3 regions of the Blastococcus jejuensis genome follow, and region 1 is predicted to be linked to each of the others. Evidence: riboswitches for the same ligand, from Rfam matches in the RefSeq annotation. Region 1 holds a riboswitch; each other region holds the start of a gene.
The links. A riboswitch is a leader RNA that binds a small molecule or an ion and turns the genes downstream of it on or off. The one in region 1 is predicted to bind cyclic di-AMP.
Positions count from the first base shown of each region.

Region 2: another riboswitch for cyclic di-AMP. It lies ahead of ABD644_RS03555 (C40 family peptidase); the one in region 1 lies ahead of ABD644_RS13435 (glycoside hydrolase family 26 protein).
Region 3: another riboswitch for cyclic di-AMP. It lies ahead of ABD644_RS06425 (aggregation-promoting factor C-terminal-like domain-containing protein); the one in region 1 lies ahead of ABD644_RS13435 (glycoside hydrolase family 26 protein).

Region 1 is NZ_BAAAVV010000006.1:24,325-30,257, forward strand. Features, by position in the region: gene ABD644_RS13425 (O-antigen ligase family protein) at 1-392, opposite strand, end outside; gene ABD644_RS13430 (tyrosine-protein kinase domain-containing protein) at 413-2,089, opposite strand; gene ABD644_RS13435 (glycoside hydrolase family 26 protein) at 2,315-3,169, opposite strand; cyclic di-AMP (ydaO/yuaA leader) riboswitch at 3,285-3,433, opposite strand; gene ABD644_RS13440 (sulfite exporter TauE/SafE family protein) at 3,485-4,531, opposite strand; gene ABD644_RS13445 (hypothetical protein) at 4,783-5,745, shown strand; gene mfd (transcription-repair coupling factor) at 5,816-5,933, shown strand, end outside.
Region 2 is NZ_BAAAVV010000001.1:727,436-733,368, reverse strand. Features, by position in the region: gene ABD644_RS03560 (phytoene desaturase family protein) at 1-1,549, opposite strand, end outside; cyclic di-AMP (ydaO/yuaA leader) riboswitch at 1,793-1,930, shown strand; gene ABD644_RS03555 (C40 family peptidase) at 1,948-3,018, shown strand; gene ABD644_RS03550 (hypothetical protein) at 3,019-3,549, opposite strand; gene ABD644_RS03545 (ASCH domain-containing protein) at 3,576-3,980, shown strand; gene ABD644_RS03540 (hypothetical protein) at 3,968-4,144, shown strand; gene ABD644_RS03535 (DUF3817 domain-containing protein) at 4,167-4,493, shown strand; gene ABD644_RS03530 (serine hydrolase domain-containing protein) at 4,532-5,854, shown strand; gene ABD644_RS03525 (hypothetical protein) at 5,858-5,933, opposite strand, start outside.
Region 3 is NZ_BAAAVV010000002.1:566,177-572,109, forward strand. Features, by position in the region: gene ABD644_RS06400 (HNH endonuclease signature motif containing protein) at 1-465, shown strand, start outside; gene ABD644_RS06405 (TetR/AcrR family transcriptional regulator) at 462-1,115, opposite strand; gene ABD644_RS06410 (flavin-containing monooxygenase) at 1,241-2,710, shown strand; gene ABD644_RS06415 (SDR family NAD(P)-dependent oxidoreductase) at 2,710-3,558, shown strand; gene ABD644_RS06420 (class I SAM-dependent methyltransferase) at 3,563-4,204, shown strand; cyclic di-AMP (ydaO/yuaA leader) riboswitch at 4,331-4,483, shown strand; gene ABD644_RS06425 (aggregation-promoting factor C-terminal-like domain-containing protein) at 4,570-5,334, shown strand; gene ABD644_RS06430 (ArsR/SmtB family transcription factor) at 5,502-5,876, shown strand; gene ABD644_RS06435 (SulP family inorganic anion transporter) at 5,873-5,933, shown strand, end outside.

The DNA.
Region 1 (5,933 bases):
AACTCCTCCTCGGTCAGGTTGACCGCGTACAGCAGCACGACCGTCGCGGACAGGTACCCGGCCAGGTTGAACGCTACGGAGACAAGGCGCCCCGTCACCGGGGCGGGCAGCGTCCCGGGCGGGTCGTACCCCAGCATGACCGTGCTGGCGACCACCCAGAGCAGGAACAGGACCCACAGGCCGAAGCCCGGGGGCACGAGAACCGACTGTCGACGCAGCAGGTGCGTCACCATCGGTACGGCCAGCAGGAAGGGCATCAGCGCGCTCAGCCCGAGCACCCACCACAGCGGGAAGAACACCAGCAGCGCGGTCAGCGGCCATCCCGGCCGCGCGAACGAGCTGGCGGCCCGTCGAGGTGCGGAGAGGTCGGTGCCGAGTGGGGGCCCGGCCATGGTGACCGTGCCCGTCGGGCTCATCGCGGTGCGTGGTTCCGCGGGCTGGGCGGGACCACGCCGGACGAGTCGCTCGTCGCGCCGGTGGACGCGGGGGGATCGACGACCTCGCTCGGTGAACGGTCCGCATCCAGGGTCTGGAGCGGCACTCCCGGCACCGGCTCGTCGTCATCCTCGGGTCGGCGGGTTCGGTCCGGCTCGTCCCTGACGTCCCGCCCGTAGCGGCCGAGCACCGCCCCGAGCACCGGGGTGCCCATGGACTCCAGTTGCGCGCAGGCATCCAGCACCTCGCGGGCCGTCGTGGACCCGGCCTCGACGAACAGCACCGCGAGCTCGGCCACGTTCGCCAGCGTCTGCGCGTCGGGACTGTCGGTCGTCGGCGGCGCCTCGATCACCACGTACGTCGCCGACTCCAGGAGCCGGTCGACCAGCTTGCGGGGACTGCGCGTCTGGAGCAGCGCGTCGGCCCGGTCGGGGTCGCGTCCGGGCGCCAGCACACGAAGACCCGGTACGCCGTCGAGTCGGCGTACGGCCGCATCGACCTGCTGCTCACCTGCGAGCACCTCGGCGAGGCCCACCGACGGCGGCTCGTCGAAGAGAGAGGCCGCGGTGTCGCCGAAGACGTCGGCACACACCAGAACCACGTCCTCCCCGGAGCGGGCCAGGGAAGCGGCGAGGTTGGTGGCCGTCGGGCCGCCACCGCGCCGGACTCCCGCTACCAGCACGACGCGACGGCTGCTCTCCTCGAGGCTGCTCGAGACCAGGTTGCGGAGCCGGGCATAGCCGCGGCCGTCAGCGCTCAGCGGTGGCGGGACGGTCACCCGGTTGCCGTGCAGCCGGCCCGACAGAACTGCGGTGACGGGTACGCGTGTGCGGCGAAACAGGTCATCGGAGGTGCGGATGACGTCGTCGGCGCGGTACCGGAGAGCCGCCACGCCAAGGCCCAGAAGCAGGCCCATCAGTACACCGGCAGCGATCGCTACCAGCGCATTGGGGCTGCTCGGGCTCGAGGGCAGCGGCGGCTCGTTCACGATGACGCCCGGACGGACCGCCGTCGACTCGATCTCGTTCTGCTGGGCAGACAGGTTCGCCAGCTGGTTGTTCAGCGACGTCGCCTGGCTGTCCAGCCGGTTGCGCGTGGGGGAGTCCGCCGGCAGGGCCGCGCTCGCCTCGAGCACGTCCGACAACTGGGACCCGACCGCGTCGATGCGCGCCTGGAGGAGTTCCCGCTCAGCCTGCAGGGCGTCTTCCGCCGTCTCCTGGCGCTGGGAGAGATAGGCCTCGGCGAATGCCAGCGAACCCTGCTGCGCCTCCTCCGGAGTGCCGCCCGTGAACGCGATGTCGAGGATCTCGGTGTTGGGCGGCACACTCACCGCTACCTGCCCGGCCAGTGAGCGCGCCTCGTCCGGGACGCCGAGCCGCTCGGCGGCATCGGCCACGGTGCCGGTGGCGGTGACGAGCTGCGCCTCGGTGTCGAGGTTGATCGACGTCGTGCGACCGGATCCACCGGACACATCGTCGATGGCCGTGACGAGCACCGATGTCGTGGAGCGGTACTCGCGCGGCGTCAGCTGGAGATAGGCGATTGCCGCACCGACCCCGAGCATCAGGCAGAGGAGGACGGGCACCCACTGCCGGCGCACCAAGTCGACGTAATCGCCCAAGCGCATCGCGTTTCCCGCATCTCCGCTCGGCATCGCGTCGCGTTCCCCTCTGTCCTCGCTCCGCGTCCTCCAGGTCCGAGGCAACCGCGTGATCCTCGACGCGCCGCGCGGCGAGCCGTACGGATTGAATACCACTGGGACCGCTTTGTAAGGGGTTCGCGTCGTCCCGTCACACTCGGACGGGCGAGGATGCCAGGCGTGAGAACTGCTCGTCGTGGCCTCCCGGCGGATACCGGGAGGCCCACGACGAGCAGGGAATCAGGAGCGGAATGTAGACGTGTCCCGCGCCATGTCGCCGAAGGCGTCGTGCTCCGCGGATGTCTGCAGGAGCCAGTTGCAGGTGTCCCCGGCGCCGGAGGACCCGTTCTGGAAGTAGAACGCCGCCGAGATGACGTCGCGGTTGGCCACGACGTACCGGTGGGCGTCCCGCAGCCACTGCGCCCGCTGGGAGCCGGCGACCGAGCCGAACTCGCCGAGGGACGCCTTCTTCCCGTGTGCCCGAGCGAACTGGACCACCGGCTCGGTGAAGCTGGCGAAGCTCAACCACTTGCCGGAATGCCCGTCGCAGCTGCCCCAGTTGTAACCGTCAGCCGAGACGTTGTCGACATAGGCATCGCCTGGGTACCAGTGGATCGCGGCCCGCCGGTCCGACTCCCGCACGCGGAAGGAGTAGGCGGTCATCTGCCAGGTCCACTCGACGTTCGTGGCGCCGACGGAGTTGAAGATCGACACGACTTGCCGGTACGCGGCGACGAATTCCTGGGAGGTGCCGAACCCGCGGCTGCCGCCGGCCTCGGGTTCGTGGTGGTAGGCCACCATGACCGTGCGGTTGAGGGCCTTCACTCCGCGCGCGTACTGGGCGATCTGTTCGTACAGCGCCGAACCGGGGCGGGCAGCAGCCACCTGACTCCACTTGGCCGATGTCTTGACTGTGATCATGTCGGCGTTCGCGGGCACCCGGCGGTCGAACCGGGAGTACGAGTGGAGGGCGAGCGGTTCACCGGTGCTGCGAGAGAGTCCGGCGTGGTCGCCGGCGACGCCGATGTACGTAGTGGGCGCCGCCGAGGCGGGGGTGGTCATGACGGACAGGGCGGCGGTGGTCGCGACGACCACCGAACCACACCTGAGCAGGGCGCGTCTGGCGAGTCGCGGACGTCGGCGGGCCGTCGTCGGGCTCCCCGGTCGCGGCGCGACCAGGGCAGAGTGCTCTCCGGGCATCGAGCGGTGCTCCTTCTTCCAGGACCGCTGACCGGGTTAGCTGACGGGTTCGGGCGGGAAGGAGGCCCTACGGCGGCGTCGCCGATTCACCCCGGGGTCGGTTGGGTCCCCGGCTCCTCATGCACTCGCGGCGCACGCAGGATTGAGCGGTGGCCGATCGAGCCCCGGGTGGTCTCCCCGGGTGCGTACTCGTCTGGGCCGGGGTGAACCCTAGCCGTTGGTCACGGGAGTGTCTCGGCGAGCCTCGCCTGTCACAGCCGGCGCAACCGGGTGTGAGGGCGCGGCCACGGTGCGCGGCGCCAGTGAGCCCCGGGTGACGAACCTGGCTCGAGCCGGCAGCCCGTGCCGAGTTCTCGCCAGCGCCCACAGGACGGGCCCCACGACGACGATGACGGCGAGGACGATAAGCATGGCGGTGTTCCCGACCCCGAGCAGTTTCAGGCCTGAGGCCAGCAGCACCAGCGCGAGTGCCCGGCGGACGAGGCCACCCGGCGCGCGTGACGAGAGGCGTGCGCCCAAGTAGACGCCGGGAAGCGAGCCGATCAGCAGGGCGGCGGTCAGATCGAGCCTGAAATCGCCGAACAGCAGGTGCCCTAGCGCCGCCGAAGTCACCAGTGGCACGGCCTGGACCAGGTCGGTGCCGACGAGGGAGGCGGCGCTGAGCGCGGGATAAAGGGCGAGCAGCGCGATGATGATCAGCGAGCCCGAACCTACCGACGTCATGCCGACGATCAGGCCGCCGACGATGCCGACGAGGACGGTGGCGACCGGCCGCAGGTGCAGCGGCCGGTTGATCTCCGCGGCTGGATCGCGCACGGGTCGGCCCGCCGCCCGGTCGGCGGCGCGGCGACCACGGGCGACCAGATTTTGGTAGGCCCGGATGATCAAGCCGGTGGCCGCGAGCAGCAGAGCCGCGCCCAGCGCCAGCTTGGTCCACTCCTGCACACCTGACGACGAGCCGAGCGACCGGGACACGAGCACCCCGGCGAAGGCGCTGGGCACCGAACCGAGGCAGAGCAGCCCGACCAATCGCAGGTCGACGGTGCCCCGACGCAGGTGCACCACGCCCCCCACGGGCTTCATCACGGCGGAGACGACGAGGTCACTGGACACGGCGGCCAGCGGCGGCACACCGAAGAACAGGACGAGGACCGGCGTCATGAGAGCGCCGCCGCCCATGCCGGTCATGCCGACGACGACGCCGATCAGCAGCCCGGCGAGGACGAGCGACAGCGACAGGTCCACAGGCTCCCCCACGACTCGGTTCGTTCGGCGCGCCGGCCCGCACGCCGTCCGGAACCCTAGGGTCACCCCGGTCCGGGGCGCGCCCCTTTCTGTCCTCCCTCATCCCTGAGAGTCGGTGCGGCCGCGTCGCAGATGGCCTGCGGCACGGTCCCCGGCCGGTACTCTGCGGGGCGCGCGGGTGGCCGCGGACGTGCGTGCGCGGAGCCGGGTCGAGGGCGGGGTTCATGGCCGGGATCAGGCTGTCGCGGCGCAGGATCGGGGCGGTGGTGGCAGTCGCCGCGGTCGCGACGACTGCCGGCTCCGCGCCGCCGCGCATCCCGTGGTCGGACCCGTCGGGGTACGCGCTCGACTGCCTGGCCGTGGGCGCTGCGGCCAACGCCCCGGGGCGCGCCGACGGTCCAGGGCTGGAGCTCTTCCGCCAGGCTGCTGAGGATCTCGGCCCGCTCACGGTCCGGCGCAGCTTCGACCCGCGGTTGCCGTCGTCCTTCGACAGTTCCTCGGCCGCCGTTGATGCCGACGTGGGCGTGCACTCGTTCGTCTCGTGGAAGCCGCCGCACGGCGACCACCGGGGCGCCGCCGCGGGGGAGTACGACGAAGCGATCCGGGCATGGGCCCGCGGCGTCCCTCGGACGGGTGTGTTCGCCACCGCGTTCCACGAGCCGGAGAACGACATGACGGGTCCTGAGTTCGTCGCGCTCCAACGGCACCTCTACCGGGTCGTCAAGGAGGCCAACCCCACCATCCGCTGGGGGCCGGTCTACATGGCCTACTGGTGGGACCCCGCGCAACCGGGCCACTGGATCGGTGCACCCGAGGACTGGTGGCCGGGCAGCGATCACGCCGACTTCGTGGCGCTGGATTGGTACGGCCGCGACCCGGCGCCGATGACCGAGAGCGGTTCGTTCACCACCTGGTACCGGTTCGCTGAGCCGTTCGGCTTGCCGTTGTTCATCACCGAGTACGGGCAGTATCTGCGGCCGGCGGGAGCGCCCTCGGATCCAGCGAAAGAACAGGCCCGCGCCGACGCCATCCGCCGCGACGCCGCCTGGATCGCCCGCCACCCGAGGATCTCGATGTGGATCTACTGGCAGGGCGGCGACCACGTCGGCGACTGGCGGATGCTGGACGAGCGTTCGCAGGGGGCGTGGCGCGAGGTCGCGGAGTCGGGCTGCCCGGCCTCCAGCGCTCCGGGCCGCGCGACGGCGGTCGTCGGCGGCGCCGACTAGCCTGGGAGGCCGGCCAGCCGCCGCACTCCCGCGGCGCCGCACGGCCAGCGAGCCTCAGGAGCAGACGAGCGTGACCTTGCGCGGCGTGCTGGACGTCGTCCTCACCGACCCCGGCATCGCGCGAGTGGTGAGCGCGGCCGGGAACGCCACCCTGGCCGTCACGGCCCCGCCGCCGGTCCAGCCGCTCG
Region 2 (5,933 bases), on a different contig from region 1:
GGAGGTGGCGGGCCGCCGCGTAGCCGCCGAGTCCGCTGACCGCACCGCCGCGCACCGTGCCACCCGAGGACGCCGCGACGATCCGCGGGTGCCCGGTGGCCACGCCCCAGCCGCCGACCTCGTCGTCGGTGGCGGCGACCGGCCAGGCCAGGTCGCCGTGGAAGATGTGCCCGCCCGGCATGCCCAACGACGCCTCGACGTCGACGGGTGAGGCGGCCTGCAGGCAGGGGCGCCCGTGCGCGTCGCGGGCCAGACAGTCGAGCAGCGGCTCCTCCAGGTGCGCGTCGAGCTGCGCCACCACCCGGCGGACCGCCTCGTCGCGCGTGCCGTCCGGGTCGTCGCGGTAGAGCTCGGCGGGGGTGTGCAGGCCGAACAGGGTGAGCGTGTGGTGCCCGGTGGCCCGCTCGGTCGGGCCGAGGATGGACGCGTCGCTCAGCGAGTGGCAGTACACCTCGAACGGGATGACGTCGGGCAGCCGGCCGGCGGCGGCCTGGGCGTAGGCGGCGTCGATCTGGCTCGCGGCCTCGTCGACGTGGAACGTGCCGGCGAAGGCGGTCGCCGGGTCGGTGCCCGACCGCAACCGGGGCAGCCGGGCCAGCACCATGTTGACCTTCAGCTGCGAGCCCGACGGCCGCGGCCCGGGATCGGCCCCGGTCAGCTCGGCCAGCACGGTCGGGGCGGCGCCGCAGACCACGTGTCCCGCGTCCACCGAGCGCTGCCTCCCGTCGTCGTCGGTCCAGCTGACCGTGACGCCGTCGGCGCGCGGATCGAGCGCGGTCACCGTGGCCCGGGTGACCAGCTCGGCGCCGTGCCGCCGCGCGGCCGCCGCCATGGCCCCGCTGACGGCACCCATGCCGCCCACCGGCACCCGCCACTGCCCGGTCCCGTTGCCCACGAGGTGGTACAGGAAGCAGCGGCCGGCCAGGCCGTCGGCGGCGTGCACGTCGGCGAACGTGCCGATGAGCCCGTCGGTCAGCGCCACGCCGCGCACGACGTCGTCGCTGAGGTGGTCGCCGACCACGTCGGCCAGCGGCCGCTCCCGCAGGTCGTGCCACAGCTCCGGGTCGCGCAGCCGCGCCTCGAGCTCGGCCGGTGCGAGCAGGGGCTCGACCAGGGTGGGGGCGAGGTCCTCGGCGAGGCCGGCCAGCCGGCCGTAGAAGCGCTGCCAGCCCGCGAACTCGGCGTCGGAGCCGGTGAGGGCGGCGAACGAGGTGGCCGTGGCCGGGCCCTCCTCCCGCTCGACGAGCAGCCCGCCGGGGCGGCCGTCACGGGTCAGCGCCGTGTAGGACGCGACCGTGCGGTCGGCCAGCCGGATGTCGAGGTCGAGATCGCCGACGATGCGATCCGGGAGCAGGCTGACCAGGTAGGAGTACGCCGACAGCCGGACGTCGACGCCCTCGAACACCTGACGGCTGACCGCGGCCCCACCGAGGGCCGCCTGCCGCTCGAGGACGAGGACCGACCGGCCGGCCCGGGCGAGGTAGGCGGCGGCGACCAGGCCGTTGTGCCCGCCGCCGACCACGACGACGTCGTATCTGCTGTGCTCCACCGGCGGACGGTATCCGGCCCGTCCGGGGCACTGCCACCGGCCCGTCACCGGCGGGGATTCCGCAGCGTCACCGCCGTCGTCACGAGACCGTGACGGACCGGTTCGCGCAAGGGTTCGGGAAAGTTGGTGCAGAAGGCCACAAATAACATCTTTGTCATTGTCACGGCGTGGTCACGCACCTTACGGTGCGTGTGTCCATCGGGGCTTTCAGTCACTGTCTGAGTGACACCCGGATGGGCGCCGTCGAGCCGGTCGCCCGCACTCGCAGGCGACGGGCCGGGGACCCACCGAAGCACTGGGGTGCAGCGCCGCATCCGCGACGCCGGGCGAACTCCCGCCCGAACCCGTCAGCTAACCCGGTAGGCGGCTCGTGGACGAGAACGGAGAGCCGCCGCACCATGGCGACTGCAACCCCCGCCGCACCGCGCGCGGCCACCCGCCGCCGGTTCGCCCTGCGCTCCGGCTTCGCTCTCGTCGCGGCCGTCGGCATCCTGGTCGCGGGGGTTCCCGCCCAGGCCGCCCCCGGCGATCCGGGCACGTCCGCCGAGGCCGCCGAGCTCGTCGCGGCCCGCGGCCACGAACTCGAGGTCGTCACCGAGCAGTTCAACGAGGCCCGCGAGACGCTCGTCGCCCAGCACGCCGCCGCCGAGGCCGCCGTCGCCGCGTCCAACCAGGCGCAGGCCGCGCTGCTGGCGGCCCAGCAGGCCGTCCGCGGCATCGCCCGCACCGCCTACACCGGCGAGTCGATGAGCTCCTTCCGCGCGCTGATGACCAGCGAGTCGGCCGACGAGTTCGTCGACCGCGTCGCCACCCTGCAGATGGTCGCCGGCCACCAGAACGAGGTCCTCGGCGTGGCCGCCACCGCCAGCATCGCCGCGGCCCAGGCCCAGGCCACCGCCCAGGAGGCCGCGGCGCAGGCGCAGGCGACCTACGACGCCGTCGCCGCCCAGCAGGCCGATCTCGAGGCGCAGATCGCCGACTACCAGGCGCTCTACGACCGGCTCAGCCTGGCCGAGCAGCAGGCCGCCGTCGCCGCCCACCACGGGGACGACCGCGCCAGCCGCGACGACCGCAGCGAGCTCGTCGCCGCCACCGGCCCGATCGTCGCCGGCAGCCAGGCGGCGCAGGTCGCCGTCGACACGGCCATGGCCCAGCGCGGCAAGCCCTACGTCTGGGCCGCGTCCGGGCCGCGCTCCTTCGACTGCTCAGGGCTGACGGCGTTCGCCTACGCCGCCGCCGGCGTGCGGCTGCCGCACTCCAGTCGCATGCAGGCCGGCATGGGCCAGTCGGTCTCCCGGGCCGAGCTCCAGCCCGGTGACCTGGTCTTCTTCTACAGCCCGGTCAGCCACGTGGGCATCTACATCGGCAACGGGCAGATGGTGCACGCGCCGACCTCCGGCGACGTCGTCAAGGTCGCCAGCATCGACGCGATGGGTGGCTACGCCGGCGCTCGCCGGATCGCCGGCTGATCACCCCACCCGCTGCAACAGCCCCCAGACGAACGCCGCCCGGCGCCCGCCGGGCAGCTCCACCTCCCACCGGGTGACGACGCCCGGGTCGACGCTGCGGGCCCCGGGCAGGCCGACGACGTCGTCCAGGGTGTGCTCCCACACGAGCAGGGCGTCGGCGGTGGCCGGCGGGACGGGGGAGCCCGGCGCCCGCACCAGGTGCTCGTTGAGCACCGAGCCGCCCGGGCCGGTCAGCACCTCCCAGTAGAGGTGCGGCCACAGCGGCACCGGCCAGCGGCGCACCTGGACGTCGAGGTCGCCGAACCGGCGGTCCTCGAGCTCGTCGGGCGGGCCGAGCACCGCCGTGCGCAGCGCCAGGCCGCGCGGGGCCCGGGGCGAGTGCTGCAGCGCCTGCCAGCGGGTGTGCGCGGCGTGCGCCTCCCGGCGGCTGGCGCCCAGCCGCGGGAGCGCCTCGGCGACGAGATCCGGGCGGACGTCGGCCATCCGCCGGAGCAGCACGAGGCAGAACTCCCGCCTGGCCAGTCCCCGCACGGGCCCGACCCTGCCAGGATGCGGTCGTGCTGATCGACCCGGCCACCGCCGCGGGGATCGCGGACGGCTCGGTGACCCTCGCCTTCCGCCGCTGGGACCGCCCGCGCATGCGCCCGGGCGGCACCCAGCGGACGGCGGCAGGCGTCGTCCGTATCGACTCGGTCGACGAGGTGGACCCCGACAGCCTGACCGAGGACGACGCCGTGCAGAGCGGCGTCCGCTCGCTGGCCGAGCTCCACCGGCTGCTCGACCGGCGGCCCGGCGCGCACGTGTACCGCCTGCGGGTGGGGCCTGCCGGCCCCGATCCGCGGGTGGAATTGCGCGAGCAGGCCACGCTGTCGGCCGACGAGCGCCGCGCCGTCGACGCCCGGCTGGACCGGTGGGACGCCGCGGCCCGGGGCGGGCGTGGACGCGGCAGGTGCTCGCGCTGATCGCCGACAGGCCGGGCGTCCGCGCGCCCGACCTCGCCGCCTCGCTCGGGCGCGAGACGCTCTCGTTCAAGCGCGACGTCCGCAAGCTCAAGGAGCTGGGACTGACCCGCAGCCTGGCGGTCGGGTATGAAATATCACCCCGCGGCCGGGCCTACCTGCGCTGACCGGCCGGGGAGGATCGGGGCTGTGAACCCCCGTACCGCAGCCACCGCGTTCCGTGCCGTCGCGATCGCCGAGGCGATCTCCTGGATCGGCCTGCTCGCCGGCATGTTCGTCAAGTACGTCCCGCAGACCACCGAGATCGGCGTGCAGGTGTTCGGCCCGATCCACGGCGCGGTCTTCGTCGCCTACGTCCTCCTCGCCCTGGTCGCGAGCCGGGCCCTCCGCTGGTCGCGGGGCACCACCCTGCTCGCCCTGCTCGCCTCGATCCCGCCCCTGGCCACCGTCTGGTTCGAGCGCCGCGCCACCCGCGCCGGTGACCTCCCGGTCGGGAGTGCCGTTCCCGCGTCCTGAGCGGCGCACGCCGGCGGCGGATGGATACGGTCCCCGTCATGCCCGAGCCCGTCCTGCCCTCCACCGCCCGCCTGCTCCTGGCCCGCACGGCGCGGACCCAGCGGGAGGGGCGGGCGCCGAGCCTGGTCGCCGGGGTCGTGCGCGACGGCGGCCTGGCCTGGTCGGCCGCGCGGGGTGAGGTGCCCGAGCCGCACGCCGACGTCCAGTACCGGCTGGGATCGATCAGCAAGACCGTGACCGCCGTCGTCGTGATGCGGCTGCGCGACGAGGGTCGGCTGCACCTCGACGACCACCTCGAGGAGCACCTGCCGGGCACGCCGCTCGGCGACCGCACGGTCGGTCAGTTGCTCTCCCACCTGGCCGGTGCCTCGGCCGAGAGCCCCGGCGGCTGGTGGGAGCGCACGCCCGGCGGCTCGCTCGGCGAGCTGGGGCTGGGGCCGTCCGACGTCGTCCTCGGTGCCGCCCGCCGGTTCCACTACTCGAACCTCGGGTTCGGGCTGCTGGGTGAGCTCGTGGCGCGGCTGCGCGGGACCTCGTGGGAGGACGCCGTCACCGCCGAGGTGCTCGCCCCGCTGGGCATGACCCGGACGACCCCGCGCCCGGTCGAGCCGGCCGCCGAGGGCCGGGCGGTGCACCCGTGGGCCGACGTCGTCCTCGCCGAGCCCGAGCACCATGCCGGCGTCATGGCCGCGGCCGGCCAGCTCTGGGCGTCGCTGACCGACCTGGGGCGGTTCGGCGCCTTCCTGCTCGGCGACACCGCCGGCGTGCTCGACCCCGCCACGCTCGAGGAGATGACCGTCCCGGCGGGCGTCGACTCCTCGGCTGCGGGCTGGGCCTCCTACGGGCTCGGCCTGCAGGTGCTGCGCGTCGACGGGTGCACGCTGGTCGGGCACGGCGGCTCGATGCCCGGCTTCCTGGCCGGGGTGTTCGTCGACCGCGACGAGCAGATCGGCGCGGTGTCCCTGACCAACTCGACCTCGGGCGTGGACCCGCTGGTCTTCGGCCTGCTGACCGACCTGCGGGCCGCGGAGCCGCGGATCGTGGAGCCCTGGACGCCGGCGCCCTCACCCCTGCCGCTGGAGCGGCTCGGCGTCTGGTTCTGGGGCCCGTCGCCCTACGTGCTGCGCTCCGTGGGCAGCGACCTGCTGCACCTGGGCCCGTTGCCGGGCCGCAGTGGGCGGGCCAGCCGGTTCTCCCCGCGGGACGACGGCACCTGGGTTGGGCTGGACGGCTACTTCGCCGGCGAGACGCTGCGGATCGCCGAGGACCACCTGGACCTCGACACGTTCATCTTCACGCGCACGCCCTACGACCCCGAGGCGCCGGTGCCCGGCGGCGTGCACGAGCACGGCTGGCAGTAGCCCTCACGCGCCGCGACGGCGGCGGAGCAACCAGGCGCTCCCCAGGCCGACCGCGAGCACCACCGCCGCACCGAGCCCG
Region 3 (5,933 bases), on a different contig from region 1:
GACGGCCGGCTGCTGGCCACCACCACCGTGGCCGAGCTGCTACGGGTGGCCACGACGGGCTGCGCCGAACACCCCGGGGCGGACTGCGGCTGCCCGGTGCTGGGCGCGCCCGCCGCCACCCACGGCTACCAGCCCACCGACCGGCAGCAGACCTTCACCCGCACCCGGGACCGCACCTGCCGGATGCCCAACTGCGGGCAGCGGGTCGGCTGGGCCGACCTGGACCACGTCGTCGCGCACTCCTGCGGCGGGCCGACCACCTGCACCAACCTGTGCTGCCTGTGCCGCTCCCACCACCGGCTCAAGACCTTCGCCCCCGGCTGGCACTTCGTCATGGAGCCCGACGGCACCCTGCACGTCACCACCCCGACGGGCATCACCCGCACCACCCGGCCACCGGGCCTGCGCAGACCCCCACCCGAACCACCACCGGACCAACCCGACGACGACCCACCGCCGTTCTAGCTGCCGCTCGGAGCGGAGCTCCCGTAGATGGCACCGAGCCAGACGTCGAGGAGGACGGTCACGACGTCGGACTCCGCGACCGCGGGTCCGTCGCCGCTGAAGGTCGCGTACAGCACCCGCTCGTTCATGGAGTTCAGCGCGACGGCGAGGTCCCGGGCGGGCACGCCGGCACGGGCGGCGCCCCGGGCACGCTCGCTCTCGATGGCGGCCGCGCACCGGTCCACCCAGCCGTCGAAGACGCGCGCCCACAGCTCCCGCACCTCGGCGTTCGTCGACCGGGCCTCGGCCCAGGCCAGCGTCAGGCCCCGGTGGGCGCGGAACGTCTCGTAGTACGCGGTGATCGCCCGCCGCCACCCCTCGCGGGCATCGCCCGCCGGGGAGTCGAACGCCGCGCGGGTGGCGGCGTCGGCCTCGGCGACCACGCGGTCCAGCAGCGTCAGCAGGACAGCGTCCTTGGACGCGAAGTAGAAGTAGAAGGTCGGCCGCGAGATGCCCGCACCGCGCGCCAGGTCGTCCACCGACACCGCGGACAGCGGCCGGGCCGCGAGCAGCCGCTCGGCGGTGGCGAGGATCGCGAGCTCGCGGTCGTCACCGGAGGGACGGGCGGCTCGGCGCCCACGAGCGGCAGCTGGGGACCGGCCGGCGGGCATCGGCACGTGACCGAGATTACCGTCGTCGTGCCCGTCTCTCAACACCACGTTGACTCGTTCGACAGGACGTCGATACCGTCGCCGGGGGACGCTTCCGCAGCCCCCGCTACTTCTTGGAGTGCACCGTGGAGCATGTCGACGTGCTGATCGTCGGCGCCGGGTTGTCCGGCATCGGCGCCGCCTGCCACCTGCAGGAGGAGTGCCCCGACAAGAGCTACGCGATCCTCGAGTCGCGCGGCGCGGTCGGCGGCACCTGGGACCTCTTCCGCTACCCCGGCGTCCGATCGGACTCCGACATGTTCACCCTCGGCTACGCCTTCCGGCCCTGGAAGGACAGCAAGGCGATCGCCGACGGCCCGGCGATCCGCCGCTACATCGAGGAGACCGCGGCCGAGTACGGGGTGACCGACAGGATCCGGTTCCACCACCGGGTGCAGTCGGCCGAGTGGTCCAGCGACGAGGCCCGCTGGACGGTCACCGCCGCCCGCTCCGACACCGGTGAGACGGTGCGGTTCACCTGCTCGTGGCTGTCCCTGTGCTCCGGCTACTACCGCTACGACGAGGGCTTCCGGCCGAGCTTCCCGGGCGAGGAGCGCTTCGCCGGGCAGTTCGTGCACCCGCAGCACTGGCCGGAGGACCTCGACGTCACCGGCAAGAAGGTCGTCGTCATCGGCAGCGGCGCGACCGCGGTGACGCTGGTGCCCACCCTCGCCGACCGAGCCGAGCACGTCACCATGCTGCAGCGCACGCCGAGCTACATCCTGTCGCTGCCCGGCCGCGACCCGCTGGCGCAGGCCCTGCGCAGCCGGCTCCCCGCGCGCCTTGCCTATCCCATCGTGCGGTGGAAGAACGTGCTGCTCTCGACCGCGTTCTTCCAGTTCAGCCGGCGGTGGCCCACGGCCGCCCGGAAGGTCATCCGCCGCCTCACCCAGAAGCAGCTGCCGAACATCGACGTCGACACGCACTTCAACCCGCCCTACGACCCCTGGGACCAGCGGCTGTGCCTGGTGCCCGACGGCGACCTGTTCCGCGCTCTCCGCCGGGGGACGGCGTCCATCGCGACCGACCGGATCGCGACGTTCACCGAGAAGGGCATCGAGCTGGAGTCCGGAGCGCACCTCGACGCCGACGTCGTCATCACCGCGACCGGGCTCAACCTGCTCCCGATGGGCGGGATGTCGCTGACCGTCGACGGCAAGCCGGTCGACGTCTCCGGGCGGGTCTCCTACAAGGGCATGATGCTGTCCGGGGTCCCGAACCTGGCGATGGTGATCGGCTACACGAACGCCTCCTGGACGCTCAAGGCCGACCTGGTCAACCGCTACGTCTGCCGCCTGCTGCGACACCTCGACGAGCACGGCTACGTCTCGGCCACGCCGGTGGCCCCGCCCGAGGGTGGCGACGAGCCCTTCCTCGACCTCGCGTCCGGGTACGTGCAGCGCAGCCTCGGCGCCCTGCCCAAGCAGGGCTCGCGCAAGCCCTGGAAGCTGCACCAGAACTACCTGCGCGACGTCGCCCTCATGCGCCGTGGCCCGCTCGACGACGAGGGCATGACCTTCCAGCGCGCGGCGGCGCCGGCCCGGCGGGCCGCCTGATGGGCCCCTACCGCTTCGGGGGCGGCACGGCCGTGGTCACCGGCGCGGCCAGCGGCATCGGCGAGGCGCTGGCCGAGCAGCTGGCGACGCGCGGCAGCGACCTGGTGCTGCTCGACCGGGACGCCGAGCGGCTGGCCGCCGTTGCCGGCCGGATCCGGGCGGCGCACCCGTCGCTCGCCGTCGCCACCACCGTCGTCGACCTGGCCGACGACGACGCCACGGTCCGGGTGGCGGCCGACCTCGCTGCGGCGCACCCCGACGTGACCCTGCTGGTCAACAACGCGGGCGTGGCGCTCGGCGGCCGGTTCGACCAGGTGACCGCCGACGAGTTCGACTGGCTGATGTCGATCAACTTCCGCGCCGTCGTCACGCTGACCCGCGCGTTCCTGCCGGCGCTGAAGGCCCGTCCCGGGTCGCACCTGGTGAACGTGTCGAGCATCTTCGGGATCTTCGCCCCGCCCGGGCAGGCGGCGTACGCGGCGAGCAAGTTCGCCGTCCGGGGATTCAGCGAGGCGCTGCGGCACGAGCTCGCCGAGAACGGCGTCGGCGTCACCGTCGTCCACCCCGGCGGCATCAAGACGCGGATCGCCGAGACCGTCCGCGTCGGCTCGGGGGTGTCGGCCGAGGAGTACGAGCAGGGGCGCGCGCAGTTCGCCAAGCTGCTGACGATGCCCCCGGAGAAGGCGGCGGCCCAGATCGTGGCGGCGATCGAGCGGCGCCGCCCGCGGCTGCTGATCGGATGGAGCGCCAAGGTCCCCGACGTGCTGGTCCGGCTGCTGCCCGGCTCCTACTGGCGGCTGATCGCGCGACGTGCCGGCCGGCAGGTCGGCCCTCCCGCGCGAGACTGAGCAGGTGTCGAGCCACGTTCCCGCCGACTTCGTCCGCCGGTACACCCGGCTCGAGCGGTCCGCTCTCGTGCCGGAGGTCCGGCTGCACGTCGCCGCCGACGTCGTCGCGCTGTGGGAGGCGATGGAGAGCGAGCAGGTGGGGCCGGCCGAGGAACCCCCCTTCTGGGCCGCCGCCTGGCCCGGCGGCCAGGCGCTGGCCCGCTACGTCCTCGACCACCCCGAGGTGGTGGCCGGGCGCAGCGTGCTCGACCTCGGGGCGGGCAGCGGCCTCGTCGCCGTGGCCGCGGCGCTGGCCGGCGCCCGCGCGGTGCTCGCCAGCGATCCCGACCCCTACAGCGCCACCGCGGTCGCGGTGAACGCAGAGGCCAACGGGGTCGCCCCGATCGCCGTCGTGGGCGACGTCCTCGACGCGGAACCGCCGGACGTGGACGTCATCCTGGCCGGTGACGTCTGCTACGACCGGGCGATGACCGAGCGCGTGCTGCCGTTCCTGGGGCGCGCCTGGCTCGGCGGGGCCGTGGTCCTCCTCGGGGACCCGGGGCGGCCCTACGTCCCGCGCGAGGGGCTGGTCGCCGCGGCCACGTACGACGTCCCCGACACCGAAGGCCCGCTCGTGCGCCGGACGACGGTGTGGCGGCTGCCCTGACGCACCGACGCGATCCTCGTCACGCCGGGAATTCGACGTTTCGATTGTCACGGTGCGGTAACGGCGGTTACGTTGGGGCGGTCCGGCCGGTCGTCGTGTCCCCACCCGGGGAGATCCGCGCTGGACGCCGCTGAGTCGCCGACCCTCCGGGGAAGGCGAGCCGGGGACCCACCGCAGTACTGGGGTGAATCCAGCCCGCGAGCGTCAGCTCGGGGCCGGTAGGGCTGCTTCCCGCCCGAACCCGTCAGCTAACTCGGTAGGCGGCTACACGGAAGAACGCGTCGCAGGGGCACTGCCTGCCTGGCATGCCGTCCTGTCGCGCCCTGACGCCCTCGGAGTCGTCCCACCCCATGAACCTCCGCACCATGATCCGTCCGCATGCCCGCAGTGAGCGCGGTACCGGAGCGCACCGTCGCCCGCCGAACACCGCCCGTCGTCCCGCGCTCTACCTCAGCGTCGCCGCCGCCGGCGCGCTGATGGTCAACGTGCTCGCCTCCGGCGAGCCCGCCGCCCAGGCCGACGGCGCGCAGCTGGAGTCGGTCAGCATCGCCGAGCAGCTCGGCATCCAGGGCGGGGGCGGCACCGACGCCGGCTCGGCCGTCATCGGCGAGGACGCCGCCCACTCGCTCGGGCAGCTCGCGGCCAGCCGGGCCGAGCGCAGTGCCGAGCAGACCGCGGCCGCGCAGGCCCAGGCCGCCGCCGACCTGGCCGAGCAGCAGCGGCTCGCGGCCGAGCAGGCCGCCGCCGAGGAGGCCGCGCGCGTGGCCGCCGAGGAAGCCGCCCGGGCCGCGGCCGAGGAGGCCGCGGCGGCGGAGGCCGCGCCGGCCGCGACCGCTCCGGCCGGCTCCTTCCAGGACTACGCGCTCGCGCAGCTCGGTGGCGACGCCAACCAGTTCTCCTGCCTGGAGAGCCTGTGGGGCAAGGAGAGCGGCTGGAACCCGAACGCGCAGAACCCGACGAGCACCGCGTACGGGATCCCGCAGTTCCTCGACTCCACCTGGGCCGGCACGGGGATCGCCAAAACCTCCGACGGCTACCGGCAGATCGACGCCGGGCTGATCTACATCGAGCAGCGGTACGGCTCGCCCTGCAGTGCCTGGGGGCACTCGCAGGCCAACAACTGGTACTGAGCCGCCCCCCAGAACCACGCACGACGACGCCCCCGGTCCGCGGACCGGGGGGGTCGTCGCGTCTGCGAGCGGGGTCGTCGCGTCTGCGAGCGGGGTCGTCGCGTCTGCGAGCGGAGTCACAGCGGATTGACGAGTTGACGGGTTCATCAAGCCATTAGAGTCGGAGTGTGCCCTTCACCCCCGGCCGGCCCATCGCGGAGGCCAAGGCCGATCTGTTCAAGGCGCTCGCCCATCCGGCCCGGGTCCGCGTGCTCGAGCTGCTGGCCGAGCGCGAGCACACGGTCGGCGAGCTGGCCGAGGCGACCGGCCTCGAGCTCTCGCACCTCTCCCAGCAGGTCTCGGTGCTCCGCCGCGCCGGGATCGTCGACAGCCGCCGGGTGCGCAGCAACGTGATCTGCGCGCTGCGCGACCAGCAGACCGCCGAGCTGCTCGGGGTCGCCCGCCGCCTGCTGAGCCGGAACCTGCGCGACGGCCAGGCGCTGCTCGCCGCCCTCGACGACGCCGACGACGCCGTCGCGTCGGCCGGATCGGCCCGAGCGTGAGCGCGGCCGCGGTTCCGGTGACCGTCCCGCCGGTCGCCGCCGGTTCCCTCCGCCGGC